DNA from 2 places in the Paraburkholderia caledonica genome. Region 1 is predicted to be linked to the other one. Evidence: riboswitches for the same ligand, from Rfam matches in the RefSeq annotation. Region 1 holds a riboswitch; the other holds the start of a gene.

What was found. Region 1 has a riboswitch for manganese ahead of H281_RS0112520 (sodium:calcium antiporter). Riboswitches for the same ligand answer to the same signal wherever they lie in the genome.
Region 2: it holds a riboswitch for manganese, as region 1 does, so the genes downstream of both, H281_RS0120510 (TMEM165/GDT1 family protein) here and H281_RS0112520 (sodium:calcium antiporter) in region 1, are expected to answer to the same signal.

The regions. Positions count from the first base shown of each region.
Region 1 is NZ_KB911036.1:590,367-605,053, reverse strand. Features, by position in the region: gene H281_RS0112585 (DegT/DnrJ/EryC1/StrS family aminotransferase) at 1-402, shown strand, start outside; gene H281_RS0112580 (LbetaH domain-containing protein) at 493-1,227, opposite strand; gene H281_RS0112575 (transketolase family protein) at 1,302-2,282, opposite strand; gene H281_RS0112570 (transketolase) at 2,299-3,120, opposite strand; gene H281_RS0112565 (SDR family NAD(P)-dependent oxidoreductase) at 3,138-3,902, opposite strand; gene H281_RS0112560 (gluconate 2-dehydrogenase subunit 3 family protein) at 3,899-4,315, opposite strand; gene H281_RS0112555 (GMC family oxidoreductase) at 4,318-5,922, opposite strand; gene H281_RS0112550 (hotdog family protein) at 5,919-6,392, opposite strand; gene H281_RS0112545 (acyl-CoA reductase) at 6,416-7,633, opposite strand; gene H281_RS0112540 (LuxE/PaaK family acyltransferase) at 7,614-8,696, opposite strand; gene H281_RS0112535 (AMP-binding protein) at 8,675-10,078, opposite strand; gene H281_RS0112530 (acyl carrier protein) at 10,075-10,314, opposite strand; gene H281_RS0112525 (acetyltransferase) at 10,327-10,989, opposite strand; gene H281_RS0112520 (sodium:calcium antiporter) at 11,467-12,477, opposite strand; yybP-ykoY riboswitch at 12,567-12,747, opposite strand; tRNA gene H281_RS0112515 (tRNA-Arg) at 12,879-12,954, opposite strand; gene H281_RS0112510 (c-type cytochrome) at 13,248-14,156, shown strand; gene H281_RS0112505 (hypothetical protein) at 14,296-14,687, opposite strand, start outside.
Region 2 is NZ_KB911040.1:81,996-96,682, reverse strand. Features, by position in the region: gene pepN (aminopeptidase N) at 1-2,410, opposite strand, end outside; gene H281_RS0120515 (DUF4136 domain-containing protein) at 2,667-3,377, shown strand; gene H281_RS0120510 (TMEM165/GDT1 family protein) at 3,458-4,030, opposite strand; yybP-ykoY riboswitch at 4,042-4,258, opposite strand; gene H281_RS0120505 (beta-ketoacyl synthase chain length factor) at 4,778-5,584, shown strand; gene H281_RS0120500 (lysophospholipid acyltransferase family protein) at 5,568-6,362, shown strand; gene H281_RS0120495 (phosphopantetheine-binding protein) at 6,337-6,636, shown strand; gene H281_RS0120490 (acyl carrier protein) at 6,639-6,890, shown strand; gene H281_RS0120485 (COG4648 family protein) at 6,890-7,558, shown strand; gene H281_RS0120480 (AMP-binding protein) at 7,555-9,261, shown strand; gene H281_RS0120475 (glycosyltransferase family 2 protein) at 9,261-10,997, shown strand; gene H281_RS0120470 (HAL/PAL/TAL family ammonia-lyase) at 10,984-12,597, shown strand; gene H281_RS0120465 (acyl-CoA thioesterase) at 12,594-13,034, shown strand; gene H281_RS0120460 (LolA family protein) at 13,025-13,705, shown strand; gene H281_RS0120455 (MMPL family transporter) at 13,705-14,687, shown strand, end outside.

The DNA of each region.
Region 1 (14,687 bases):
GGCTTGCTGCAACTCGAACATATCGACGAAGCGCTTGCACGCCGCCGCGATATCTCCGCCCGCTACTGTGAACTGCTCGCCAAAGTACAGGGCATTCACTGCCTGCCCGCGTGCGAAGATACGGTCTCGAATCACGCGTACTTCCCGATTCTCGTCGGCGACAAGTATCCGTTGAGCCGCGACGCGTTGTACGAGCGATTCCGCGAACACAACGTCATCGTGCGTCGTTACTTCTATCCGCTGATTTCGGATTTTCCGATGTACCGTGGCTTGCCGACGGCGCATCGAGCGAATCTGCCGATCGCGTCCGACGCCGCACAACGAGTGCTCTGTCTGCCGATCTTCCCGACTCTGTCCGACCCGCAAATGGACCGGATTGTCGACATCATCACGTCCTGCTAAGAAGTCTGGGCGGACGTTTCGAATGCACGGCGGCGCCAGGCGCCGTACCGTGCGCCTGGCTATACCTTCCACGAATAATCGAATCGGCCGCTAGCCTTGCACTGCGGCCGCGCGCGTTGCTTCGAGCGCGTTGTTCTTCGAGATCTGCAGCTCGGCGAGCAACTCCAGCGCGCGACCCTCGTCCTTCGTGAGATCTTCGAGGAATGCGCCGTTGTTCGCCTTGATCCAGTCGAGCGGCATGTCCCACCACGCGAGTTCGAGCAGGCGCTCACGGATCTTTTCCGGGAAGCGGAAGCGCACCAGCCGCGCCGGCGATCCGACATACATTCCGTAGGGCTCGCTGCGAAAGTTCGGCGGCACGACCGCGCGTGCGCCGATCACGCATCCGCTCTCAATCACGCTGCCGCCAAAGATCATCGCTTCGTCGCCGATCCATACATCGTTGTGAACGATCGTGTCGCCGTATTGGGGCATTTCGCAATTGGTCAGACCGTTTCCGTACAGCGAGAACAGGGTCATCGAGATGCCTTTAATCTCATGCTGGCCATTCAACAGGAATTTGAGCCGCTGGCCGCCGGCCACATTCTTGCCGATCACGAGCTTTTGAGCGTCACCGTCGTATTTGACGATCGAGCCGACACCCAGCCCCGAGCATCGGCCGATATGAAATGTGCCGACCGCGGCTTCTTCGTCCAGCCAGTTACGGAAGCAGTTATTGGGAATGGTCGAGAAAGCGCCGTCTCTGTAGCCGATTACAACGAACTGCTTCGAGAGAGGATGGTTCGGCAGGATGCCGATGCTGTCGTCCGATGTCACGACGTTCATATGTTTTGTCTTTCTTCGGGTTAGAAGTGCCGGATAGAAAAAAAGCCCGGCATATATGCCGGGCTTCGTGTCAATCAGTCGCCGGACTCAGCTGCAAACGCCGAGATACGCGCGGCGATTTTCTCCGCGACCAGCCCGGTTTTCTCAAGCATGTAGCGATACTCGCCTGCCTTCTCGAAGCGGTCCGGCAAGCCGAGAATCAGTTGCGGCGGCGCCGCTCTTTTCGACGCCTTGTATTCGGCGACCGCGCTGCCAAGACCGCCGATCACCGAATGCTCCTCGACGGTGACGAGCACTTTTGAACTTGCCATTGCTGCGTCGATAGCCCCGGTGTCCAATGGCTTTAACGTATGCATGTTGATCACTCCGACCGACATGCCTTGCGCTTCGAGCAGCTTCGCAGCTTCGAGCGATTCGTGCACCATCGTGCCGTTCGCGATGATCGTCACGTCCGAACCGCGGCGCAGCGTGATCGCGCGGCCAATGCGGAAATCGTAGTCCTCGGTATAGACGGGCGGATTGTTGACTGCGCCCGTCAACCGGATATACATCGGGCCTTTGAAATCGGCGGCCGCTTGCACGGTCTTGATGATCTCCGCGCAATCGGCCGGGCACACCACCGTCATATTCGGAATCGAGCGCATTACAGCCGCGTCTTCGATGCCGTAGTGCGAATTGCCGAGAAATGCCATCGATACGCCGCTGCCAATCGCCACGGCTTTTACGTTCATCTCCATGTAGCCGAGATTCATGCGAATCTGCTCGGCCGCACGCATCGAAATGAACGGTGCGAACGACGTCGCGAAGACGTTGTAGCCTTCCTTCGCGAGGCCGGCGGCAACGCCCACCAAGTTCTGCTCGGCAATGCCGATGTTCAGAAACTTCTCGGGATACGCTTTCTTGAAGCGATCCAGACCCGACGAGTTGCCGAGGTCGGCGGACATCAGCATCAGATCGTCATGCGTCTCGCCAATCGACAAAGCCGCGAGACCGAACACGCCGCGCGAACCGAGCCGCGACCATTGACGCGCATTGCTTGCGTTGATTTCCAGCATTTGATTCGGTCTCCGTTCAGTCCGCCATGACGCTCAACTCGGCGAGCGCAAGATCGTAGTTGGTCTTGGTCAGCCGGTTATGGTGCCATTCATTGTTGTTCTCCATGAAGGAGATGCCCTTTCCCTTTACCGTATGCGCGACCAGCACGCGCGGCCGGTCGGCAACCTTGGGCGCCTCGAAAGCGGCTACCAGTTGCGCGATGTCGTGTCCGTCTACTTCATGCACGTCCCAGCGGAAGCTGCGGAATTTATCCGCGAGGTCGCCCAGGTCCATAATCTGGCCCGCTTCGCCGTCGCTTTGCAGTTTGTTGTAGTCGACCATCGCCACCAGATTGTCGAGGCGCAATTGCGCGGCCGACATGATCGCTTCCCACACCGAACCTTCGTTGCATTCGCCGTCGCCGAGCAGCACGTATGTTTTGAACGGCTGCTTCTTCTTTTTGGCCGCGAGCGCGATGCCGATCGCCATCGAAAGACCCTGCCCGAGGCTGCCATTCGAAGACTCGATACCGAGATCCATGTTCATGACCGGATGAGCAATCAGATGACTGTCGTTGGTCTGAAAAGTGTTGAACACCGCGTCGTCGATAATGTCGGCCGCTCGCAGCGCCGAAAAATAACCGAGTACGCCGTGACCCTTGCTGAGAATAAAGCGGTCGCGTTCCGGCCAGCGCGGATTCGCACGGTCGTAGCGCAACTGCCTTGCATACAGCGTGGCCATGATCTCCACCATCGACAACCCGCCGCCCAGGTGGGCGCTCAGATTGCAGTGGTGGCTCACCTCGAGGATTTTCTGGCGCATCAGCAAAGCCATGCGCTCGATGTCGGAGTAGTTCATAGTGTCTCGTCCTGAATTCATACCATGCCGCCGTCCACCCGCATGATCTGCCCGGTCACACTGGCGGACAGATCTGATGCGAGGAACAGCGCCATGTTGGCAACGTCCTGAGGTTCGATCGCGCGCTTGAGCGCCGACGAAGCAATCAACTTTTCACGGGCAGCTTCGGACATCTGGTCGTACATGTCGGTGCGCGTCACGCCGGGTGCAATCGCATTCACGCGAATGCCCGCCGCGCCGAGTTCCGTGGCCATGCTTTGCGTGGCGCGTGCGAACGCAGCCTTGCTCGATCCATAGGCGAGCGTGCCCGGATCGGCGACCATCGCGGCCGTGGATGCGATGTTGATGATGGAGCCGGCCTTGTGTCGCGCCATCGAGCGCGCGAGTCCTTGCGTCAGCAGAATCTGGCTGAAGAAGTTGATCTCGAAGAGACGGCGCAATTCTGTCATCGACGTCATCTGGAAGATCGCGCCGCTCGCCACGCCGGCATTGTTCACCAGTACGTCGATGCGAGGCGCGAGGCTCGCGATCTGGCGGACGGCGGCTTTCACCGACGCTTCATCGGCGAGGTCGACGCTGACTGCGTGCGCCGTCACGCCATGCTGCTGGGCGAGCGACGCAAGCCATTGCTGTTTCTCGTCGCTCACTTCGCGCAGGCAAGCGATCACGCTTGCGCCTTGCGCGGCGAAGGTTTCGGTAATCGCGCGGCCGATGCCCCGATTGGCGCCGGTAATCACCGCGAGCTTGTCTTTTAGCAACATCGAAGGTTCTTGCCTGTTCATTCGGCGTTACGCCAGATCTGACCGCGCAGATAGACGGGTTCGAGAATCGTCCAGTCGTCGGCGGCTATTTCATTGCCTGCGGGAAACGGCGGCACAGCGCCGGCCGAAAGCTGCGCGAGCACGCGGCGCTCGGTGTAATAGGCGCGCATCACATGAGTCACGAAGGCAGAAAAGAGACGTACATCGACGAGCTTGCAGCCGTTGATCGCCGCGAGCCGCTGACCTGCGTCGAGCGCGTCGAACGGCTGACCGAACTTTTCGTGCGCGACGTTCGCGAGCATTTTCAGAAACGCGTCTACCTGATCTGTCACGCGATGACGCAGTTGGTAGCCCTCGAAATCGAGCGTGGAAGCGCGAGGCATGCCCAACGCGGCGTCGCCCGGAAGCATGGTGTCGAGAACAAGTTCGATCATGTTCATGCCACCAGTGTGTGTAGATTGCGCTGCAGATGATCGCAGGCCATCAGCGTCAACGCCTGGGCCGTCGCTACGGGATTCACCGCACCCGCCGTTACGAAGATACTGCTGTCGACGATGAACAGGTTCTTCACCGCATGCGCCTGGCCGAATTTGTTCACGACCGACGTGGCCGGATCGTCGCCCATTCGAGCGGTGCCCATCAAATGCCAGCCGGTATTCTTCACCGGCGCAAAAGAAGACATGACTTTCGCACCCGCTGCCGCGAACACCTGCTTGCTCATTTCAATGCCGTGCTTGAGCATGCGGCTCGTGTTGTCACCCAGCTTGTAAAACACTTTCACGCCCGGCATGCCGCTCGAATCGCAACGGTCCGGATCGAGTTCCACGCGATTCTCCGGCTCTGGCAGATCTTCGGTAATGATTGCGATACCGGCGGTCCGGTTAAAGAGCCGGTTGAACTTCGCATGATGCTCGGCGCCGAGCGGCACTTGCCGCATGAAATAGCCGGACACCGCGGTCTCGACCGGCGGCGCACCGCGCAACACTTGCATCGTGTAGCCGCGCACGAAGTCGCGCTCCGCTGCGCTCTCGTAGAACTGCTGGCTCAGAATGCAGCAGCCGTGCGGTCCAATACTCGATTGCACGTCGTGGTCGAACACGGCTTCGGTGTAAGCCAGCGGATGCAGCATCAGATTCCGGCCGACCAGACCGTTATCGTTCAGCAGCCCATCGGGAAATGCGCTCGACCTGGAGTTGAGCAACAGGCGCGGCGTGCCGACGCCGCTGCAGGCCACCACGACCACACGCGCGTTCAGCCGATGCTCGACGCCATCGGCGTCCATATAAAGCACACCGTCTGCTTGTCCGCGCGCATCGAGCGTGATTTCGCGGGCGCGGCATTGTGTCCTCACTTCGACACCCTGCTGGCGCGCAACCGGCCAATACGTGACATCCACGCTGGCTTTCGCGCCCTGTGCGCAACCGGTATTGCAAGGACCGAGATTCACGCACGCGCCGCGATTGCCGTGCCGGTGCGTATTGATCGCGCTGTACGACGGCCACCAGTGCCAGCCGAGTTCATTGAATGCGGCGGCCATTGTTCGACCCATCGGGCCGAGCGGTATGGGCGGCAGCAGCGACTCGTAGTCCGGATTCGCGGGATCGCCGACGAGTCCGGCCACGCCCATCATTCGCTCGTTTTCGGTGAAGAACGGCTTCAGTTCCTCGAAGCTGAGCGGCCAGTCGTCGCCGACGCCGTCGAGTGTGCGCGTACGAAAATCCGACGGATGAAAGCGCGGAAAATGCGCCGAATACAGAATGGTGCTGCCGCCAAAGCCGTTGAAGTTGGCAATGGATATAGGAGATGCGGAATCGTCGATCGGATAGTCAGCCGCGCTGCGGCGCACCGATGGATTCGAGCTATACGCGCCCGAACGGCTCAATTCCCAGTCGACGGACGTCGACGGGTAATCGGATGGCTTCGTGACGGAGCCCTGCTCGAGGCACACGATGCGCAACGAGCGATCGCGGCTCAAACTCCAGGCAGCGGCGGCGCCGCTCGCTCCGGAGCCGATGATCACGATGTCCGCAACTTCTTTCATACCGGCGATTTCTTCTTCGGCAGATATTGTTCGAGGATTTCCGGAATCGTGATGAGCATGTCCGCTTCGCGGGCGATTTCGCCGTCGACCTTCGCCACGCCGCGCCCCTTGCAGATGCCGCGGTTCCACGACAACACTTCGGTATCGATTTCAAACTTTTTGCCGGGCAGAACTTCCTTGCGATAACGTACGGTGTGCTGCAACGCGTGCGTCACCTTGCCCTTGAGACCGGGCAGCGTGGTGATCGCCACGGCGAGCATCTGCGCGAGCGCTTCCAGCTGAAGCGCGCCGGGCATATTCGGGCCACCGGGAAAATGAACCGGGAAGTACCACTCGTTCATTGTCAGGCTTTTATAGCCGCGCGCGTATTTGCCGGGCATGACTTCATCGACGTGGTCGATCATTAGGAAGGGATAGCGATTCGGCGGGTATTCCTGCAGCTCGATGCAATTGAGACTGAACTTGTCCATCTGTTCCTCGGGTGTCCAATGCGTCATTGAATGTCTACGACGCGCGAGAGGCTCGCGACAACGTCGTAGCCATCCCATACGATATTCATATCCAGCGCGCGCCCGATCGGCACGACGCGGTCGATGCCACGCAGCCGCCGCGAGACGACGAGATCCTGCAACTGCGTCTTGTCGACGCCAAAGTAGGTGAGCGTCTGATAGCGTTCGTTCACGATCGGCGCGAGCTTGTCGAGCGACGCGAGCGTGACTTCGTGAATGGTGCCGAAGTAACCGCGGCATTCGTCCTGATCCGCCGCGACCGCCGACAACTCCACGCGATACAGCAGATTGCCATGCTGACGGATCGCAACGACCTGCTCGTTGTCGAATGCGTGGCGGCAAGCCTGCACGTATTTGTCCATCACCTGCACGGGCTCCGGCGTATAGCGCTGGGCAACGTGTTTGACGAGCGCGGGCCAAAGCCGCTCTTTCGCGGCTTCAACGGCGTCTTGCGATCCTACCCATGCGACGAGTTGCGGGGACGAACACGCGGCCTGATCCATCAGATACAAGTCGTTGAACATCTGATGGCAAAGCGTGCGCAAACCTTCGTCGTCGAGAGACAACACGGCTTGCGGTTCCATCACACACAACGAATAGCGGTCGGAAAACGCGACCTCGCGCGAGCGCGGGCGGCTTGGCAGAGCACGCATATGCTCGACGGTCTGGTCGCCGCCCCACACGAGCCGCGCATCGGCGACGGAGAGCCAGAAGCGGTTCAGCAGATCGTCGCGCTCAAAGCGAGTCAGCAGTATGCAATCGGACAGCGCAGCGTGCCGCTCGTCCTTCAACAAATCTCCGATTGCTTCGACGAGAACTTCTGCGGTGGCGGACGCTCGCGACGGCAAACGCAGCACGCAGGTGTTGCCCGACAGCAGGCCGAACGCGAGCGAAAAGGCGAAGTTCACCGGCACGTTCGACGGGCACACATGAAACGACAAGCCGAGGCCCATGCGAACTTCGTCGCGCGAACCAAACTTCGTGGCAAGCTGCGTCAGTTTCGCACGACGGCACCAATAAGCGAAGCTGACGACGTCTGGCAGCGACCGCGTTTCGGCACGGGCCAGCAACGCGCGCGACAGATCGGCGAGAAACTCCACGCGTGCGGCGTCGAACACCGGCGCGGGCGCATTCGAGATCTCGTACCGACGGCCGACCAGAATCGTGGTCTTGCCCTGAATCTCATCGGGAATACGTATCACTGCAACCTCTCGTCTCGGCGTTCTGAATCCGGCCGTGCACCTTGAAATAGGTGCCGTGGCGACCGCATGCGCAATCGTCGACACCGACAATCTCTCCTTGATCCTCGCTTAGCAGCGAGTGGCCCGGATAGCTGTGCGGAATAACCGACAACAACTGGATCAAGCCCGGCTTGCCCGGTGGCAGCGCGCTGAAATCGAGCGGATCGCGAATGATCACGTCCGACCACGACGACGCATGCAAATGCCCGTGCTCGCATTCGACGAAGATCGAACCGGTTTGCTCGACCATACCGTAGTAGTTGTGCACACGCGCAACACCGGCAACGTTTTGCAGGCGGCGCTTGAATTCATCGGCACTGACTGCCTTCGATTGAAGCTGCTTCCAGCCGCCGCCATGAATCAGAATGCCGCGTTCGAGAGGCAGCGTCTCGCCGCAGGCTTCGAGCGCCTCAACGAGATGCTGCCAGACGATGAACGTAAAGCCGAACAACAACACGGGCTGATCCCGGTGCTTGTCGAGGAAGCGCCGCGTCGCTTCGAGATTGAGCGACATGTCGTCGTTCAACGCATATTCGACATCGCGCCCGAAGATCGAAAAGCCGAGAATGCCGGCAGTGCGCGCGGAAAAACGATAGCGGTCGGCGACCGTCGCGCGGCAGTCGATCACGAGCATCGGCAGACGCTTCGGCCCAATGAAGTCGCCGACGATGCGCGACAGCACTTTGACCTGAAGCGCCGACGTCTGCTTGTCGAGAAAGATCTGCGACACGTTCTGGCCGCTCGTGCCCGACGATGTCATCGTCTTGATGACTTCGCTTCTGGGCACACTAAGCAATTGCTCGTGCTTGAAGAGCCGCACGGGCAGAAACGGAAGTTCTTCCAACGTGGCCGCTTGGCGCTTCGCACCGAGCTTGTCGACAATCGCGCGGTATTGCGGACAGCCTTCGTAGTGCAGCCGCGTGAGGCGCTGCAGTTCGTCCAGCAGCGCAGGCTCTTTGTCCGCCTTCGGAAGCGCGAACACCGGCCATTGCGGGACGTCGCTCAGGACAATTGGGTCAGACATTGATAGTCAACCTTTCCTGTGGGTAGGCGCGGCAGTTCCGGCAAGCGGCTCACGGCGACGACTGAAGGATGAAGTCCAAGCGACTTCGCCATGGCGGTCCTGAATTCGTCTGCGACGAAATCAGGCTTGTCCACTACGTGAATGACCAGTTGCTCGTCGGTACCCTTTGCGGCGCAGGCGAAGCCTTTGTCGGCGGCGATCTGCTCGACCGCATCGAGCGAGATTCGCAAGCCCAGTATTTTCAGGAAGCGATGACGGCGCCCTTCGATGAAGAGACAGCCGTCTTCGTCGATCCGCGCGAGATCGCCGGTGCGCAGCGTGCCGCCGTTCAGATCGCCCAACGCGAGATCGGCGGCCTTTTGCGCATAGCCCATCGACACATTACCGCCCGCGTAGACGAGTTCGCCCACTTCGCCGGGCTCAGCGATCGTGCGTCCGTCGTCGCTCTCGAGCCACAGGCGGCCACCCGGAATCGCGCGGCCGATACTGCCCGCCTTGTGCTCGATTTCTTCGGGGTTCAGATAAGCGATGCGCGCGGTCGCTTCCGTTTGACCGTACATCGAAAAGAAGCGAATGCCCTTTGCGCGGCAGATTTCGCTGACCTGGCGGAGCTTCGCCGGGTCCATGCGACCGCCCGCCTGCGTCAATGTTCGTACCGACGGCATGTTGATTCGCGCCAGACGCAGCTTCAGCAAAATGTCGTAGCTATAGGGCACGCCCGCGAAACTCGTAACCCCGTGCTCGTTGATCTGTCGCCAGAACGCGGCGTCCATCAGCGAGCGGTCCGATACGACGAGCGACGCGCCAGCCAGCAAATGGCTGTTGATGACCGACAGACCGTACGAGTAGTTGAACGGCAACGACGTGATCGCCCGCTCTTCGTGCGTGATGTGCAGATACTCGACAATCGACGCCGCATTCGCACGCAAATTTGCGGCGCTCAGACGCACGAGCTTGGGCGAGCCGGTGGAGCCCGACGTCGTCATCAGCAACGCGAGGTCGGGGTGAAGGTCGACGCGTGCCGAATCGGCGCGGCGATACAAACCGTAGGCGCCTTCCTGATGAACCAGCGTGCCGTATTCCGCACCGGTCGAAGAGAAGACGTACGCCGGATCGTAGGTGTCGATCAGGCGATTCAACTGCACCTGATCGAGCCCGCTGCTCAACAGGAGCGGCACAGTGCCGCTCGCGAGCGACGCGAGATAGCACAGCACCGTCGGGAGATCGTTGCCGCCGACGATAAAAAGCAGTTGCCTTGCAGGCAACGCGGTCGCGAGCCGGTCAACGGCCTGATGCAGTTCGGCATACGTGAGCGTGACACCGCTCTCCGTAATGAGCGCTGCGCGTTCAGCATATTGCCGGCTAACGAACCCGGAGTTCATAGCTCTACGCCGTACTTCTTGAGCTTGTCGACGCCGATGGTGTACGAGCCGAATTCGATGATGTCGTCGGTCTCCATCATGATGCCGAAGGTATCCTCGAGCGCCGCGATCATGCCCATGTGGCCGACCGAGTCCCACGCCGGCACGCATTGATAGACGAAAGCTTCGTTCAGCGCGTCGCGCGGAACGGCGAAGCTGTCCATGAACACCTGATCGTATTTATCTCTGTTCGTCATTTATTGCCAATCTCACTTGAAGACCTTGCGGTCGGTATTAGGACGGGCAACGCGCGCGGGGTTGCCCAGGGCGATCACGTCGTCGGGAATGTCGGAGTACACGACCGATCCCATGCCGACGATTGAATTCGAGCCAATGCGCACGCCCTCCTTGATCAACGCGCCCATGCCGAGGTAGCTGTTCGCGCCGATCACGCACGCGCCGCCGATGTTGACCATCGACGAGACGACGGTGTTTTCACCGACCTGTACGTCATGGCCGACGATCGACATGGTGTTCACGCAAACATTGCGGCCAAGTTGCGCGTCGCTGGAAATGGAGCACAGCGGCGTGACCACGAGGCCTTCGCCGAGCGATACGGTGCCGGCGACGAGCGAGCTGACGTCGATCACCTGGCCCAGGCGGGCGCCGGCTTCGCGCAGCTTATTGCCGAGCTTTTCGCGGCCTGCCGGCTCGCCCACGGCGATCACGAACTTGGCCTGGTCGAGATGTCCGGCGACTTCCGCGTCGTTGAAGCGCAATACCTGGGTGCCGTAGAACGTGCGCTCTTCGCGGATGTCGTCGACGAAGCAGATCTGGTCCCAGCGCCGGCTCACCGCGTTCTGGCGGCGCGCGACGTCCATCACTTCTTTGCCGAAGCCGCCGGCGCCGTACACGAAAAGTCTCAGAGTCACGATTTTGAATCACCCGAACATGAATGCCGGCGTCTCGGCCCGTATGGCGGTTGATGCGGCGAGCCGCTCAACACCTGACAGATGGGCACCGAGGCCAATGGAACATGGTCGAAATTATGCCGTTGCACCCTCGTTCGCGATTCCAAGAGTTAGCACTGGAAAAGCCTTTAAATCGATGCATTGCGGGACGCGTGAGGCGGGGGGCAGGAGGGTTGGGCGGGGGGTGCTCGGCGGCTCGGCGCGGGCGCGCCGAGGGTTGCGTGAGTTCAAGGCTGCGTGGGCTTGGCGGGCTGCGCGCAGCGGCCCGCCCGGGCTGTGTGAGACAGCCGACAGCTGTAGTGGCCCTCCTGGTCGCACGCTGCGGCGCAGACCGTGCGGACCGTACCGCATTGTGCAAAACACCCGGCGAGGTGCCCGAAACGCCTGCAGCGCCATGGGAATTTGCCGGGCTACGTGAGACATGCGCCTGCGCAACGCCTAGCGGCTCAGCGTAATCGCCAGATAAGCCACATAAAGCGCACCGCACACGAGCAGCGCCCACACCGGCGCGCCGCGCTCGCGCGCGTTGACGCGCAGCCACGCCGCCGCGGCTAGCGTGATGACGATGCCCGTGACAACCTCGATTCGCGGCGTCCACGGCGTCAGAAGAATGCCGATCGCCGGTAGCAACGTGCCCTGAAACACCATTGCACCGGTGATGTTGCCGAACGCCAGCGTGTCCTTGCCGCGGCGAATCCACAGGATGCTGTTCACCTTCTCCGGCAGTTCGGTGGCGATCGGGATGATCAGCAGAGAGAGCAGCAGCGGCGAGACGCCGAACGCTTCGGACACGCCCCGAACGCCGTGGATGAAACCTTCGGCGCCCCACACCAGCAAGGCGACGGCGAGCACGAGCTGGACGGCGATCGTCGCCAGGTTGGTCGACACGCCGAGGCGCGCGAGCATCATCTTGCCCGGCGCCTCCGTGCCGTGACCGGCATCCACGAGACTGTTCGACGCGCGGAAAGTCGCCACCACATAGGCGACGTAGACGCCCACGAGTGCAATGCTGAACAGCGCGCGGACGATTCTTTGCTCGTGCGGCACATACATGGCCGCCGCCGCCAGCAGGAACGCAAAAAGAAAATAGTTGAGGTCGCGCGTGAAGCCCGAGCGTTCGGGTGCGACGCGTCCGCCGATGCCGCGCGAACGCAGGACCGCGAGCGTCATGAGGAAGGTGGACAGCGTGGAAAGCATCAGCGGCGCGCCGAGGATCGCGCCGACACCGATTTCCTCATTGACGGCATGATCAGCCGTGCCGCCGATGATTGCGATTAGCGGCACCAAGGTCTCCGGCAACGCAGTGCCTACCGCCGCAAACAGCGAGCCGGTGACGCCTTCCGAGATTTTGAGGCGCTCGCCGAGATGTTCGAGCGCGTTGGTGAAAAGCTCGGCCGCCACCAGAATGACGACCAGCATGACAGCCAGTTCGATGATAAGACCGGTCATGCACGGCTCCCGTCGACGGGAAGCGCGCGGCGCGGCGCATGGCGCAGGAGGAAATTGGGTAGGGGACAACGTGATTTCACAGCGGCTCCGCGGTCGGACGTTAGACGAACCAATGACGCACCGCCACCCGTCCGACCAGAACGAAGCAGTGCGCCAATGGTCTCGCCAAACCGACCCGGTCGAACGCGCCATGACCCGTCAGGTCAAGTATGTTGACGCGCTCTCCTTCATGCGATGCGTGAAGGAAGGCTACTCCCCAGTGACCGGGGGATTCTAGCGGGAGTGAGCGCAGCGGACAAGCCTGGGGATGAGGCGCCGAATGGCGCGACATTGAGGGCGCTGGAAATAAAAAAGGGCTTAGGCGTTGTTTGCCTAAACCCTTGATTCCGAGCCAATGTTATTGGCGCGCCCGGCTGGGATCGAACCAGCAACCCCTGCCTTCGGAGGGCAGTACTCTATCCATTGAGCTACGGGCGCTTTGACACAAGAAACGCGAAAGCGCGGCAAACTGAGCGGATGCGGCGCCAAAGCAAGACCGAAAGGATACCCGGTTTCCGCCATACCGTCCACCGGACGGCCTTCGGGCCCGTCTCCCGTGGTTTCGCGCACCTTTGCAGGACTTCGCGCGATGCGGGTAAACGCCTGCTGAACAGCACGCCGCGGCCCTCGCCGCCGCCGAAAGCTTGCGTCTATAATCGTCCGTGGCCGATCAAGAACAAGAAGTTGCCGTCGCGCTGTACCGCTCACATACCCACGGAGACGAGACAAGCATGAGCGAAGCACCACACGGAGCCCCGATCAAAACCCCAGGACAGCTCATCGCCGCGGTCATCGCCGGGTTTGCTGTGCCGATCATCATCATCGTTCTGCTGGCCTATTACGTCGACAATTCGACGCGCACGGGCGCCGGCACCGACAGTCTCTCCCAAGCCGAGGTCAGTGCCCGCATCAAGCCTATCGCTCAGGTCGACATTCGCGACGCCAACGCGCCGCGCGTCTATAAGACCGGCGAAGAAGTCTACAAGGCGGTGTGCTCGACCTGTCACGCGTCCGGCGCGGCAGGCGCACCCAAGTTCACCAATACTGCCGACTGGGCACCACGCATCTCCCAAGGCTTCGACACGCTGCTGCATACGGCGCTCGCCGGTAAAGGCGCGATGCCGCCACGCGGCGGCACGAGCCCGGACGATTACAGCGACTTCGAAATCGCCCGCGCGGTGACCTACATGGCGAACAATTCGGGCGCGAGCTTCGCTGAACCGGCGCAACCGGCATCGGGCGCAGCGGCCGCTTCTGTCGCGGCGGGCGCTTCTGGTGCAACGGCTGCCGCCGGCGCTTCCGACGCGGGCGCGGCACAAGCCGCCGCCGCAGTGGCGGCAATGGCGAGCGTCCCGCAAGCTGCAGCTCCGGCATCGGGCGCCACGCAAAGCGCGGATGCATCGCAAGCGGGCAAGGCCCTGTACCAGCAGGTGTGCCAGGCATGTCATGCTGCCGGCGTGCTCAACGCGCCCAAGTTCGGGGACAAGGAAGCGTGGGCGGCGCGCCTGAAAGAGCCGATGGACACCGTCTACAACTATGCGCTGCACGGCAAGGGCGCCATGCCGCCCAAAGGCGGCTCGAACGCCTCGGACGCCGACGTAAAGGCCGCCGTCGACTACATGGTCAGTGCCGCGAAGTGACGGGAAGTAACACGAAGTAGCGCGCATTAGTCGCGCGCCAAGACAATTGCGCGCCGCTTGCCCGACAACTCAATCCCTGCACCGCAACCACGCGGGCAGGGATTTTTTATACTCGACGGACTCTTGCGCGCGTGCCGCCTTATTGCTCGCCGACGGGACGAGCGAAGGCATCGACAAACGAGAGCGCCGGCGTCCTGCGCGCAAGCTCGGTGAAACGCGCGTGCAATTCCGCTGGCGGAAGCCACGGATAACTCAAGCCTTCCTGCAACGCGTCGAGCAACGCGCCATCTGCATCGGGCACGACGTCCATGCGTGCGATGTGAATATGAAAGCGGCTGACAGCGGGCGTCTCATCGAAAGTCCAGCGATATACGCCGTGGCCCACGCGCAATGCGCCGGCGGCCGGTTCACGCATCACCACGAGCCACGGCAGCGCATCGATCACACCGTCGCGCACCTTCAGCGAGTCGCACACGTAATACGTGCGGCATCGCGTGTATGTCGCGCCGAAATCGGTGACGAGCGTCTTCG
Region 2 (14,687 bases), on a different contig from region 1:
GATGCGTCATCAGCTTGCGTACGACGTCGATGACCGGACGCTGCGCGCTGCCGCGCTGCGTGGCCTGCAAAGCGAACCACTTGTCGATCACAAGCGGCTCCTTCTCGAAGCGCCGGTAGAAGTCGTCGAGCGCATGCTGCGCTTCGGCGCTGCCGCCGTTTGCCGCCGATGCATTGAGCAACGCGGACAGCGCCGCCGCGCGGTCCGTCATGTTGTTCGCCGCATCGTACTGCGCGGACGCGAGCCGCACCGTTTCCGACGGATCGTCGAGCTCCGTGAGATAAGACAACGCCAGGTTCTTCAACGCACGGTGGCCTGCCGCCGCCGGCGTGGCTTCGTACGGGCCGGGCGTGCGATGTTGCTCGTAAATCTTGAGCCAGTCGTTCTTGAGTGCATTGGCGAGGCGCTTGCGTACGAACTGCCGCGCAGCATGCACGGCCGCCGGATTGGATTCGGCCATCTGCTCGGCGAGATACGCTTCGGACGGCAGCATCAATGCAAGTTCGCGGAAGGCTGGAGAGAGCGACTCGTCCGTGAGTACGCGTGCGAACGCGGCCGCCACCGAGTCGTCGAGCTGCAGCTGCTCGCCGCTCGCGGCCCGTCCGGCTAGCGTCAGCAACTCGCGCGTGGCGAGCCGTTGACCGGCTTCCCAGCGGTTGAACGGATCGCTGTCGTGCGCGAGGAGGAACGCCAGTTGATCCGCCGAGTAATCGTATTCGACGATCACCGGCGCCGAGAAATTCCGCAGCAGCGATGGCAACGGTTCCTGCGCCACATTGACGAACGTAAAGGTCTGTTCGGTCTGCGTGAATTCGAGCACGCGAGTGGTCGAGTCCGAAGCCTTCGGCTCGCTCTCCAGTTGCAACGGCAAGTCTTTTCCGTCTTTGCCGATCAGGCCGATCGCAAACGGAATCAGCAGCGGGCCTTTTTGCGTTTCGCGTGCGGCCGGTGCCGCGTCGCCATAACCTTGCGTGAGCGTTACGCTGTAGCGCTGCTGCGCCGCGTCGTAACGCGTGCGCACCGTCACCCGCGGCGTGCCCGCCTGGCTGTACCAGCGCTCGAACTGCGCGAGGTCGCGGCCGTTCGCGTCGGCGAGCGCGTGACGGAAGTCGTCGCAAGTCACGGCCTGGCCGTCGTGCCGCTTGAAATACAGGTCCATGCCTTTGCGAAACCCTTCGCGGCCGAACAGCGTCTGATACATCCGCACGACTTCGGAGCCTTTCTCGTAGACCGTCATCGTGTAGAAGTTATTGATCTCGACGTAGCTTTCGGGACGCACCGGGTGGGCCATCGGTCCGGCGTCTTCGGCGAACTGCATCTGGCGCAGCACACGCACGTCTTCGATGCGCTTGGTGGCGCGCGCGGCTTCGTCACTGCCGTCGGCCTCGCCGGCGGCCATGTCGGCCGAGAATTCCTGATCGCGAAATACTGTCAGGCCTTCCTTGAGGCTCAACTGGAACCAGTCGCGGCACGTCACGCGATTGCCGGTCCAGTTGTGAAAATACTCGTGGCCGACCACCGCCTCGATATTCGCGAAGTCGCTGTCGGTCGCCGTTTCGGGGTTCGCCAGCACATACTTCGTGTTGAAGATGTTGAGCCCCTTGTTCTCCATCGCGCCCATGTTGAAGTCGCTCACGGCGACAATCATGAAGCGGTCCAGATCCAGTTCGAGCCCGAAGCGCTCCTCGTCCCAGCGGATCGAGTGAATCAGCGAATCCATTGCGTGACGCGTCTTGTCGAGATCGTGCGGCTCGACCCATACCTGCAGCAGCTTCTCCTTGCCCGAACCCGTTTTGACGCGCTCTTCCAGCGCAACGAGCTTGCCGGCGACAAGTGCGAACAGATAGCTCGGCTTTCTGAACGGATCTTCCCAGCGCGCGAAATGGCGGCCGTCCGGCAGATCGCCTTCTTCGAGCAGATTGCCGTTGGACAGCAGCACGGGGTAATCGGCCTTGCTGGCTCGCAGCGTCACCGTGTAAGTGGCCATGACGTCCGGCCGGTCGAGGAAGTACGTGATGCGGCGAAAGCCTTCGGCCTCGCACTGCGTGAAGAAATTCCCACTCGAAACATACAGGCCGGAGAGCGTGGTGTTTGCGGCCGGATTGCAGATGCTCGTGAGCGTGAGCTCGAACTTCTCCGGCACGTTGTCGAGGACCAGCCCGTGTTCGTGCGCATGCGCGTTGGCGAACGGCTGGCCGTCGAGCGTAGCGCTGACGAATTCAAGCTGTTCGCCCATTAGCTCGAGATGCGCGGCGCGCGACGCGTCCGGATTGCGGCGCACGCGCATTGTGTTCTTCACGACCGTGCGTTCCGGCAGCAGGTCGAATTCGAGTGCGACGGTGTCGATCAGGAAAGCGGGCGGCGCATAATCGGCGCGGCGGATCACATTGGGCGTTGCGGTATCGGCCATGGCGTTCTGTAGTGATGGGACTCGAGCGGCCGGCGCACGAAGGCGTGTGAGCCGGGCTTGTCGAGCCATTGTACAAAGCCTCGGCGAATCGTGCGGAGCGAACTTTCGACCGTTCCCAACGCGCCGCAAGGCCGGCGCGCGAGCGGCCGTCCAGACAAACATAGGCCCACGCGGCGGGGCCCGGAACGTGAGGCCTGGCCTACGGTCTACGTACAATACGAACCCGAGCCGACCCAAACGCTTCACGAGGTAGACCATGAAAACGAATCGATGGACGCGCCGCGCCATGCTGCTGCTGGCGGCGCTGACCGTGCTGCTGTCCGGCTGCACGACTTATGTGACGACGCAAGTCACCGCGTTCTCCGACTGGAGCGGCGGCGACGCGACGCGCACTTACGCGTTCATGCGCGAACCCGATCAGCGGAACAATCTCGAACTGACCACGTATGAGCGCATCGTCGCCAATGAACTGGCCACGCACGCGTTTCGCCAGGTGGACGGCGCGCAGGCGCGCTATCTGGTCGGACTCTCGTATGGAATTCGCTCGGACGTGGTGACAGTGGCCGAGCCGGTCTATTACAACCCGTGGCCGGCGCCTTACTGGGGGTGGGGGCGTCCGTACGATCCGTGGGGGCCATGGGGACCGTTTCCCGCCGGATACGTGAACCAGAGCTATCCGATCTTCACGCATCTGCTCGGTGTTCGGATCACGGAGCGCGCGACCGGCAAGGAGGTCTACAACGTGACCGCGCGCAATTCGGGCGGCGAGTCGTCACTGGTGAGGGCCATGCCGTATCTTGCTCGCAGCGCGCTCGCAGACTTCCCGCTCGGCAATGGCGTTGTGCGTACGGTCAAGATTCCGCTAGGCACCGGCGCAGGCGCTCCGAACGAAACGCCTGTGCCCGCCGCTGCCCCGGCATCGGCAATGGCGCCCGCGCCCGCGTCCGGCGCGAAAGCCGCGCAGTGACGGAGCGGTGAGGGAGCGGTGACGGAGCGGTGAGCGGGGCGGCGCGCAATCCGGCTGGCGCCCGGATCGCGCGGTTCGCTTCAGATTCCTGCGCCGAACAACGCCATTGTCCCGAGAACGACGAACAGCACGGCGGCGATGCCATGCACGACGCCGGTCGGCAGACGGTGAGCGAAACGGTCGCCGAGCAGGATCGCCGGCACGTTGGCGATCATCATGCCGAGCGTGGTGCCGGCCACCACGCCGAAGAAATCGTGAAACCGCGCGGCCAGCGCCACCGTCGCGATCTGCGTCTTGTCGCCCATCTCCGCCAGGAAAAATGCCACGACAGTTGCGCCGAAGACGCCGAGGTGGGTGCGGTTCGTGTTGGCCTCGTCATCGGCTAGCTTGTCGGGCACGAGAATCCACAAACCCATGCCGATGAACGAAATAGCCAGCGCCCAGCGCATCACGGTCGGCGTGAGCAGCGAGCCGAGCCACGCGCCAAGTGCGCCCGCGCCCGCGTGATTGACGAGTGTCGCCGCCAGCACGCCCAGAATAATTGGCACTGGCTTCCGATAACGCGCGGCAAGCACGAGCGACAGCAATTGCGTCTTGTCGCCGATTTCGGCGAGCGCGACCGCTCCGGTCGAAATGAGAAAAGCGTGGATCACGTTGTTTTGAATTCCCGGGCCGAGATTGAACGAGCGACGACCCACGACACGCCGGGCCCAATTGCGGCGGGGTGTGGGTCATCGGTCTCGCCAGGCCTGAGGCTGCGGCTGCCATGGCCGTGACGGCCAAGTCTGTTGACAGGCGCCCCCGCGAGTTCGCGTCCCACGAGCCCGGCCTGCTTGCCGGACGAACGCGCTGCGGGGCGGCTACTCCCCAATGAGGGGCGGATTATAGCAGGCGAGGCATGACGGCCGCAGCGCCGGCCCTTGCATCGGCCGGCAAAATGAATGTATTGAAGTGCAACAGCCTTCGCAGAAAGTTTATTGAAAGTTTCAAGCGACTTTCAACGTAAGCCGCGTCGCGCAACACTGCAATCCGACTGGAAAACACACCGCCATAGGTAGATTCCCAAGCGTCTCTTGAAACGTCCGCGAAATCTAATATCGCCTGAACGGCACCGTGGCAATCGCGACACGGATACAGATGGATACGTCTTTTTTGGCTGATTTAAACGAAAATCTTCAGTATGATTCCGGCCACTGCGGGAGCCGGAGCCAATTTATAAGGTCGATTGTCAGAGGCACCTAAATAATCTGGCCGATGTGCCGTTAATTTCGGTGAACCTACAAAAAGACTGATCGACCCGCGGCTGGAGTTGCCGGTCCGCGCGGCGCGCATACGCTATGAAGGCTGCGTGTTCCGTCAGGCGCTTCAACCTCTCCCTGCTTCTACGCGCGAACACCGATATGCCCGATCCGCACTGGACCATTCCGGTCGCTCGCTGGTCTAGCTGGCCTGCCGCCGCTTCTGCCGCACCCGACATCGGCTTTATCGAGCCGATCGTGCGGCGGCGTCTCAGCACTCTGTCCAGAGTCGCGCTGAAGGTTGCGCACGATTGTGTCGGCGCCGACGAGGCCCGCGTCGTGTTCGCCTCGCGGCACGGAGAATTGCGCCGCACTACCGACATCCTCCGCGCGATCAGTTCCGGCGAGCCCGTCTCGCCGACCGCCTTCAGCCTCTCGGTGCTCAACGCCATGACGGGCGTGTTCGGCATTGCGCGCGGCGACCGCTCGGCGGCGAGCGCGATCTCCGCCGGGCCCGAAACGCTCGGCTATGCGCTCCTCGAGGCCTTTGCCCAATTCGCGACGCAACCTGCGTCGCCGGTATTGCTCGTCTACGCGGACGAGCCCGCAGATCCCGCATACGGCACCATCGAAGACGAAGTCCAGGGCGGCGCGATCGCTATTCTGCTGAGCAGCGAAGGCGCGTTGGGCCATCTCGTGTGCGCGCGATCCTCAGTTGTCGCCCCGGATGCCGCGCGCGCAGTCGGCCAGCGCGACCCCGGCCCGACGGCTGAAACAAGCGTAGCGCCGGGCCACAGCGCGGCAACAGGTGCAACTGGCGCGGCGCAGCCGCCCGATACCGCCGAAGCGGAAACGCGCTTCGCCACGCAAAGCCAGGCGCTGCTGCACTGTCTCGAAACCGGCAGGCCGGCGGCCTGGCAGGGCGCCGGCGCTCTCTGGCATTGGGGATGGCATGACTGCGCGGCTTGATTACGCCTGGCGACTCTTTGCCACCGGCATGGCGTTCGTCGTGTTCGGCATTTGCGGCGTGCTATTTTCTGTGCTCGTGTTTCCGCTCGCGTGGCTGTGGCCGCATCGCGCGTCGCGACAGTTTGCGGTGACGGGCGTGATCCACTGGTTCTTCCGGGCGCTTGTCGCCGTCCTGCAGCGCATCGGCGTGATGGAACTCGAAGTGTCGGGCGTGGATGCGTTGCGTGCACGCACACCGTCCATCGTGGTAGCGAATCACCCCACGTATCTGGACGTGATGGTGCTGCTCTCGCTCACGCCGCATGCATGCTGCGTCGTGAAAAACGCGCACTGGAGCAATCCGTGTTTCTGGGGCATCGTGCGCTCGGCGGAATACGTCAGCAATGTCGATCCCGCGGAACTGGTCGAGGCCGGCGCGAGGCAGCTGGCCGCGGGCTATACGATGATCATATTTCCGGAAGGCACGCGCAGCCCCGCGCCGAACCGGTTGCATGCGTTTTCGCGCGGTTTCGCGCATATGGCGTTGAAGGTCGGCGCGCCGATCGTGCCTGTGCTGATGGATTGCGATCCGCCCGCGTTCACGAAGCAGATGCGCTGGTACCACGTGCCCGCGCGAGCGTTCCGCATGCGCGTGAACGTGCTGGAACCATTGGGCGTGGACCAGCTCAAGGCAGACGACACCACACCGGCTCTCGCTGCGCGCAGCGTGACGAGTGCCGTCGAAGCACACATTACTCAGCACCTGTTCGATTATGGATTCTTTAAAACTGGAAATTAAGCAGCTCCTCATCGAAGCACTCGATCTGGAAGACCTGAGTCCCGCCGATATCGACGACGACGCGCCGTTGTTCGATACCGACGGCATCGGTCTCGATTCGATCGACGCGCTCGAAATCGGCATCGTGCTGCGCAAACAATACCAATTGACCATTGCGGCAAACGACGAACGCACGCGCGAACACTTCCGCTCGATCAGCACGCTGGCCGCGCTGGTCGAGAGTCAGCGCGAAGCGGCGCACGCTGCGAACGAAACCAACAGAAAAGGGGAATAAACGTGTCCGAGGCAGAGATTCTTGAACGCATCCGCGCCATCTTCAAAGAGAACTTCGCAATCGAGCCCGAGCGCGTGACGCCCGACGCCCATCTGTTCGAAGACCTCGATCTGGATAGCATCGACGCTGTCGATCTCGCGATCAAGCTGCAGGAAATGACCGGCCGCCGAATCAAGCCCGAAGAGTTCAAGTCGGTGCGCACGGTCGGCGACGTGATCGGTGCTGTCGAATCCCTGCTGGCGGCCCAAGGCTGATGCCGGCAGTGCGCTCGGGAACGCCGGCGGCTGCGACTGAAGCGCCTGCTTCCGGCGCCTCGTCCACCGGCGGGCGTCATTGGGTCAAGGCAGTCGTGCAAGTGCTGGTGAAGCTCGCCTATCCGGCGTTGATCCTGTGCGCGTGGCGTTGGGACACGCCGCGTTATGTCGGCTGCATGCTGTTCGCGATCCTGTGGTTGCAGCGCTGGGCCGGCAGCGGCCCGGTCGCGACATCGCTGCGCCGCCTTTCCGCAATCGACTGGACGGTGGTCGGCTTGCTGAGCTGCGCGTCGGCGGCAATCGTGTGGACCAACAGCGAGCTGTTGTTGCGCCTGTATCCATCGCTCGTCAATCTCGGACTGCTGATCGCGTTCGGCGCGACGCTCGTGCACGGGCCGTCGATGATCGAAAAGTTCGCGCGCCTCGGCAACCCCGATCTGCCACCGGGCGCAGTGCGCCATACGCGGCGCGTTACTCAGGTGTGGTGTGTGTTTTTTCTGCTGAACGGTGCTTTCTCCGCTTATACCGCGCTCTACTGGAGCCGCGCGAGCTGGTCGCTCTATAACGGCGCGATTGCTTACGTGCTGATCGGTGTTTTGCTGATCGCCGAGGTCATATGGCGCTACCTCGTGGTGCTGCCGCGCGCAGCACGTTCGGAGGCGGCATGATCGCGTTGCACGACCTGTTGTCGACTCCGTTGAGTACAGCGGCTGCCGCTACGCCCGTATGCCGCGATCGCGGTTTGCTGCTCGATCGCGCCGCGTTTCGCGCGCGCGTTGCGACGCTCCGGGCGGCCGTGCAATCGCAGGCCGCGCAACGCTACGCATTGTGTATCGACGATCCATTCGATTTCGCCTGCGCCTTATTTGCGCTGTTCGCATGCGGCAAGGAGCCGGTGATTCCGGCGAACGCGACGCCCGGCTATCTCGCCGACCTCGCCGATGCGTACGACGTCGTGCTCACCGACGCCACGCTGGCGCCGCATGTGCAAGCCGCCGCCGACGCCGCTCAAGCTCTGGGCACACATATCAACCCGCAAGCACCGCTCACGCTCTATACGTCGGGCAGCAGCGGCCGGCCAAAGCCGATTCGCAAAACGCTCGCGCAGTTCAACGCCGAGGTGCATACGCTCGAAAAGCAGTGGGGCACGTTAGTTGGCAACGCGACGATGCTTGCGAGCGTGCCGCATCATCACATCTACGGTCTGCTGTTTCGCGTGATGTGGCCGCTCGCCGCCGGCCGCGCATTCGACCGTGAGATCAGCATCGAACCGCTGCATCTGCAAGCGCAACTCGCGCAGTGCGGCGCGGCGGTGATCGTGTCGACGCCCGCGCAGTTATCGCGCTGGCCTGCGCTGCCTGGCTTCGCCGGATTGACGCCCGCACCGTGCGCTTTTTTCTCGTCGGGCGGTCCGCTCGCGCTCGAAGCCGCGCACGAATATGCGGCGGCCTACGGCGCCGCGCCGCTCGAAATCTATGGCAGCACTGAGACCGGTGGCATTGCGTGGCGCCGCCAGGATCAGACGGATGCTTGGCAACCGGTGACCGGCATCGAAGTGCGCCGCGACGAAGACGGTGCGCTCAGCGTGCGCTCGCCGCATCTGGACCACGACGGCTGGCATCGCACCGACGACCGGATCGCATTCGACGAGCAAGGCCGCTTCCGTTTGCAAGGCCGCCTCGATCGCGTGATGAAGCTCGATGGCAAGCGCGTGTCGCTGCCGGAACTGGAAGCGCGACTCGCGCTGCATCCGTATGTCACACAAGCGGCAATCGTGCCGCTCGAGGGTGGCGTGCGTGAGCGCGTCGGCGCTGTCGTCGCGTTGACCGAAGCGGGTAATAAAGCATTGCGCGACGAAGGCCGCGTGCTGCTCGCGAAAACCCTGCGCCGACATCTCGCCGATTATTTCGATGTCGTCGTGTTGCCGCGTCACTGGCGCTTTCGTCTCGCGTTGCCGTTCGACGCACGTGGCAAGCTGCCGGTCTCGGCGGTCGCAGCGACGTTCGAGCCGCGTGCCGAAGGCGTCGAAGTGCTGGCCGAAGCGCGCGGTGGGGACACTGGGGAGACACTGCATTACGAGTTGCGCGTGCCCGCCACGCTCACGCATTTCGCCGGCCACTTTCCGGGCTTGCCGATTCTGCCGGGCGTTGTACAGATCGATTGGGCGATGCGTCTGGCCGCGGAGCAACTGCCTTGCGTGCGCGGTTTCACGTCGATCGATCGATTGAAGTTCATGGCGCCGGTTGGGCCGGGCGCGGTGCTCAAGCTCACGCTCGCGCACGATCCCGCACGTCAGCGCGTGCAGTTCGCGTACCGGGCGAACGAGCGCGAATGCGCGTCGGGCGTGATCGTTTATCGGGCGGACGCATGATGAACTTCGCTCCCTGCATCGTGATCCCGATCTACAACCACAAAGACGCAATTGGTGCGACCGTCGCGCATCTCGCGGTGCACGGCTTGCCGATTTTTGTCGTCGACGACGGCAGCGACGAGGCCACCCAGCAGGTGCTCGCAGAACTCGCGAGCGAGTACGCGGCGCAGCTCACGTTACTGCGCCTGCCCGTCAACGGCGGCAAAGGCGCGGCGGTGATGGCGGGGTTGCGCGCCGCGCGCGACGCCCACTACACGCACGCGTTGCAGATCGACGCCGACGGCCAGCACGACGCCACCGACGTGCCGCGTTTCATCGAAGCGGCGCGCGCCGAACCGGGTGCGGTGATTCTCGGCCGTCCCGTTTACGACGAGAGCGTGCCGAAAGCGCGTCTCTACGGCCGTTATCTGACGCATGTCTGGGTGTGGATCGAAACGCTTTCGCTGACCATTCGCGATTCCATGTGCGGCTTTCGCCTGTATCCGCTTGCGCTGGCTTGCGATCTGATCGACAGCGTGCAGTTGCCCACGCGCATGGACTTCGACATCGAAATTCTCGTGCGCCTTTACTGGCGTCGCGCCGCATTCCGCTCGATTCCCACGCGCGTCACCTACGCGAGCGACGGCGTTTCGCATTTCGACGTGCTGTGGGACAACGTGCGCATCAGCCGCAGCCACACGCGGCTCGTGTGCGGCATGCTGGCGCGTCTGCCGATGCTGCTCGCGCACAAGTTCATGCCACGGCGTGCCGCGCCAGCCGGTGCACGAAGCAAACAAAGCGGCGGCGCCGAGGCTCAGGACTGGTGGCGTATTGCCGAACGTGGCAGTCATCTGGGCATGTCATTGCTCGCGCTCAGCTGCAAGCTGTTCGGCCGCCGCTTCACCGGGCTGTGGCTGCATCCGATCGTTGCATATTTCCTTTTGACGGGACGTGCCGCGCGCGAGGCGTCGGCGAACTACTTCAGGCGTCTGCACGAGGCCGAACCGCGTGGCGATACGCCTCGCCCAGGCTGGCTCTCCGCGTATCGTCACATGCTCGCATTCGCCCAATCGGGCTTCGACAAGCTCGCCGCGTGGTCCGGGCGCGTCAACAATGCGGACGTCCAGTTCGAAGATCCTTCGGCGTTCGAAGCATTGGTTGCGAGCGGCAAGGGCGCGCTGGTTATCGGCGCGCATCTCGGCAATCTGGAGATGACCCGTGCGCTCGCCGCACAGGGCGCGTATGCGAAAGTCACGGCAGTCGTCTATACCGAACATGCGCGCCGCTTTAACAGCGTGCTGGCCTCCGCGAATAGCGAGTTCACGCGGCACCTGCTGGAAGTCGCGGACTTCGGGCCCGAAACCGCGATGATGATGCAGGAGCGCGTCGACGCGGGCGAGTTGCTGGTGATCGTCGGCGACCGTGTGCCTGCGCATGAAGCCGGCCGCACCACCGAGGCGCGTTTCCTCGGCGTGACTGCGCCTTTCGCGCAAGGTCCATATGTGCTCGCGCATGCACTCGGCTGTCCGGTCTACCTGTTCTTCTGTCTGAAAGAACACGACGGTTATCGTCTTTATTTCGAGCCGTTCGCCGAGCGCATCGAATTGCCGCGCCGCGAACGCACGCAGCATCTCGCGGCCTGGGCGCAGCGTTATGCAGTGCGTCTCGAACATTACTGTCGCAAGGCACCTTATCAATGGTTCAACTTCTTCGATTTCTGGGCTCGCCCCAAGCGAGACGCGAATGGCCGAACATGAACTGATCGACGCGCCGGATGCCGGCGCGCATGCGGCTTCCAACGGCGATAGCCACGCGGCTCGCGTCGTGATCGGCGGGCGCAAGCTGAGTATCGAAGAAGTCGTCGCGATTGCTCAGCATCGCGCGCCGGTTGCGTTGAACGCAGACCCGGCATGGCGCGCCCGTATTCAACGCGGCGCGGATTTTCTGCGCCGCCATCTTGCCGCGGGCGAGACGGTCTACGGCGTCAACACCGGTTACGGCGACGCCTGTGTGGTGGACGTGCCGATGGAGCTCGTCGAAGCGTTGCCGCTGCAACTCACGCGTTACCACGGCTGCGGCATGGGCCAATATCTCGACGACGCACAGACGCTCGCCGTCATCGCCGCGCGTCTGAACTCGCTCGCCTATGGTTTCTCAGGCGTGCGGCCGGTATTGCTCGAACGCCTCGCGGACCTCGTCAATCATCGCGTGCTGCCGCGCATTCCCGCTGAAGGTTCGGTCGGTGCGAGCGGCGATCTGACGCCGCTCTCGTATGTCGCCGCAGCACTCGCGGGCGAACGGGAAGTCATGTTCGAAGGACGTCTGCGCGACGTGCGTGAAGTGTGGAACGAACTCGGACAAACGCCGCTTACGCTCGCGCCGAAAGAAGGCCTCGCACTGATGAACGGCACAGCGGTGATGACCGGCCTCGCGTGTCTGGCGTTCGCTCGCGCGGATCATCTGACCCGGCTCACTGCGCGCCTGACCGCGCTTTGCACCGTCGCGCTCGACGGCCGCGCCGCGCATTTCGACGCCACGCTCTTCGAAGTGAAGCCGCACGCCGGCCAGGCGCAGGCCGCCGCATGGATACGCGAAGATCTGGAAGGCCGCGACGATACGCCCGGCCACCGTTTGCAGGACCGCTATTCGATCCGCTGCGCGCCACATGTGATCGGCGTTGCGCGTGATGCGTTGAGCTGGGTGCGTCGCGATATCGAAAACGAATTGAACAGCGCAAACGACAACCCGCTGATCGATCCCGACAACGAGCGGGTACTGCACGGCGGCAACTTCTACGGCGGTCATATCGCATTCGCGATGGATTCGCTGAAGGTCGCAGTCGCCAATCTCGCCGATCTGATGGACCGGCAACTGGCGCTCCTCGTCGACGTCAATTTCAACAATGGCCTGCCGCGCAATCTGACTGGCGCCGCGCCCGCGCGCGCCGCGATCAATCACGGCTTCAAGGCCGTGCAGATTTCGTCGTCCGCGTGGACTGGCGAAGCGCTCAAGAACACGATGCCCGCAAGCGTGTTCTCACGCTCGACCGAGGCGCACAATCAGGACAAGGTCAGCATGGGCACTATCGCCTCGCGCGACTGTTTGCGCGTGCTGGAGTTGACCGAGCAGGTTGCTGCCGCGCATACGCTGGCAACGGTTCAGGCCGCGCGTTTGCGTTTGCGCATCGACAGCGCGACGCCGGTGCCTGCGGCGTTGCGAACGTTCATGGAAAACGTCGGCGCGCAATCGCCTTTCGTCGATGAAGACCGCGCGCTCGAACACGATTTGCGCGCGCTGACCGCGCGCATCGCCGCATGCGGGTTGTTGCAGGATTATCGCGGAGGGCCGCAAGCATGAGCATGACGGAAAGCGCGACCCGCAAGGTACTGAGCGCAAGTGCAATGGTGGAAGTGCCGTTCCACGACGTGGATGCGATGAATGTGTGCTGGCACGGCCATTATCTGAAGTACTTCGAGATCGGCCGTGCGGCGCTGCTGCGCGCATTCGATTACGACTATCGCGAGATGCAGGCGTCCGGTTATCTGTGGCCGATCGTCGAAGCGCATCTCAAGTACGTTCGCCCGGCTACGTACGGTCAGAAGATCGACGTGCGCACCCAACTGCTCGAACACGAAAACCGCCTGAAAATAGGCTACGAAATTATCGATTGCGAATCGGGGACGAGGCTCACCAAGGGCTATACGATCCAGGTGGCGGTCGATGCCGCCACGCAAGAGTTGCAGTTCGTGTCGCCGCCGGTGGTCTTCGAGAAACTGGAGCGCGTATGGCGATAACGAATTCCGGCGTGCGATTGTTGAACGGACTGCGTGCCTGTGCGTTTTCGTTTGCGGTGGCCAGCGCGTTGAGCATGCCGGCGTGGCCGGTGTGTGCCGCGTCTACAGACGGCAATCCCGCGTTGGTCTCGCAGGTCGCATCGCATCTCGCCCAAGCCAAAGGCGTGCGCGCGCAATTCACGCAAACGCAGACGCTGGCCGCGATGAAGCAGCCGCTCGTCAGTACCGGATCCTTGTTGTTCCTGCGTGAGCGCGGCGTGATCTGGCATATCGACACGCCGTACAAAGCCACTTATGTCATCACCGATGCAGGCGTCGCCGAAATCAATGCCAACGGTCAGCGCGTCACGGCGCACAGCGCGCAAGGCACGCGCGGCGTCGCGCAAGTTTCGAAGATGATGCGTGCAATGCTCGGCGGCGATCTGTCCGCGCTGTATTCCCAATTCGACGTGCAGGCCGAGGGCAGCGCCGCGCACTGGCGCATGCAGCTGACGCCGAACCAGCCGCAGCTTGCGCAGTCGATCAAAGGCTTGCAGATGAGCGGCGGAGACTTCCTGCAGAGTTTGCGTATCGCGCTCGCCAACGGCGATACGACGCAACTCGAATTCAGCAAGAGCGAGGCGGTGAGCGAACCGGCCGCGGCCGAACGCAGTCTGCTCGGGGCGCCCTGATGGACCTCCTGCAACACAGGTCCGCGAAAAACGCGTGGGGCATGCGCGCCGCGTGGCTGCTGCTCGCGCTCGTCGCGGCGCTGTATTGCGGCTGGCGTTTTTCCGGACCGTCGCCGTTGCAGACGAATTTGCTTGCGCTGCTGCCGGCAACTGAGGCAGATCCGGTCGCCGAGAAAGCGGTCGATACGCTGGCGAGCGCTCTGGGCGACCGCACGGTTTTTCTCGTCACCAGTCACGACGATGCGCACGCCAAAGCGGCGGCAAAGCAACTTGGCGCTTCGCTGCAAAAAAGCGGGGCGTTCGCTTCGGTGACGGCGGAGTTGCCGCCATTCGATCTGTCGCAGATTACGGCGCTGTATCTGCCATATCGTTTCGGCTTGCTGACGCCTGCTGACCGCGCGGCAATCGCGGGCAGTAAGGCGCCCGACGCCGCGTTGCGCGACGCGCTCGCCCAACGCATCTATAGCCCGGTGCGGGGCGGACTCACCACGTCGCTCGCCGACGATCCATTCGGCTGGCTCGAACACTGGCTCGGCAATCTGCCACTCGCCACATCGAATCTCGAACTCGAAGACGGGTTGCTGGTATCGCATCAAGACGGGCATCAAGGCACTGCGACGAGCGTACTGATCGTGGCCACCTTGCCAGGCTCCGCTTATGAAACCAAAACGCAGCACGCGGTGCTCGCGGCGCTGTCGCAAGGCGAAAGCGCGTTGAAGCAGGCATTCCCTGACGTGTCGGTCGCACGAACCGGCGCCGTGTTCTACGCCGAGTCGGCGCGCAGTGCATCGGAACGCGAAGTGCATCTGATCGGCGTCGCGTCGCTCATCGGCATCGCGTTGTTGATGATGTGGGTGTTCCGTTCGCCGCGTCTGCTCCTGCTCGGCTTCGTCTCGACCGCGCTCGGCATCGTCTGCGCGCTTGCGGTGACGCTGCTCGTATTCGGCAAGTTGCATCTGCTGACGCTCGTATTCGGCGCAAG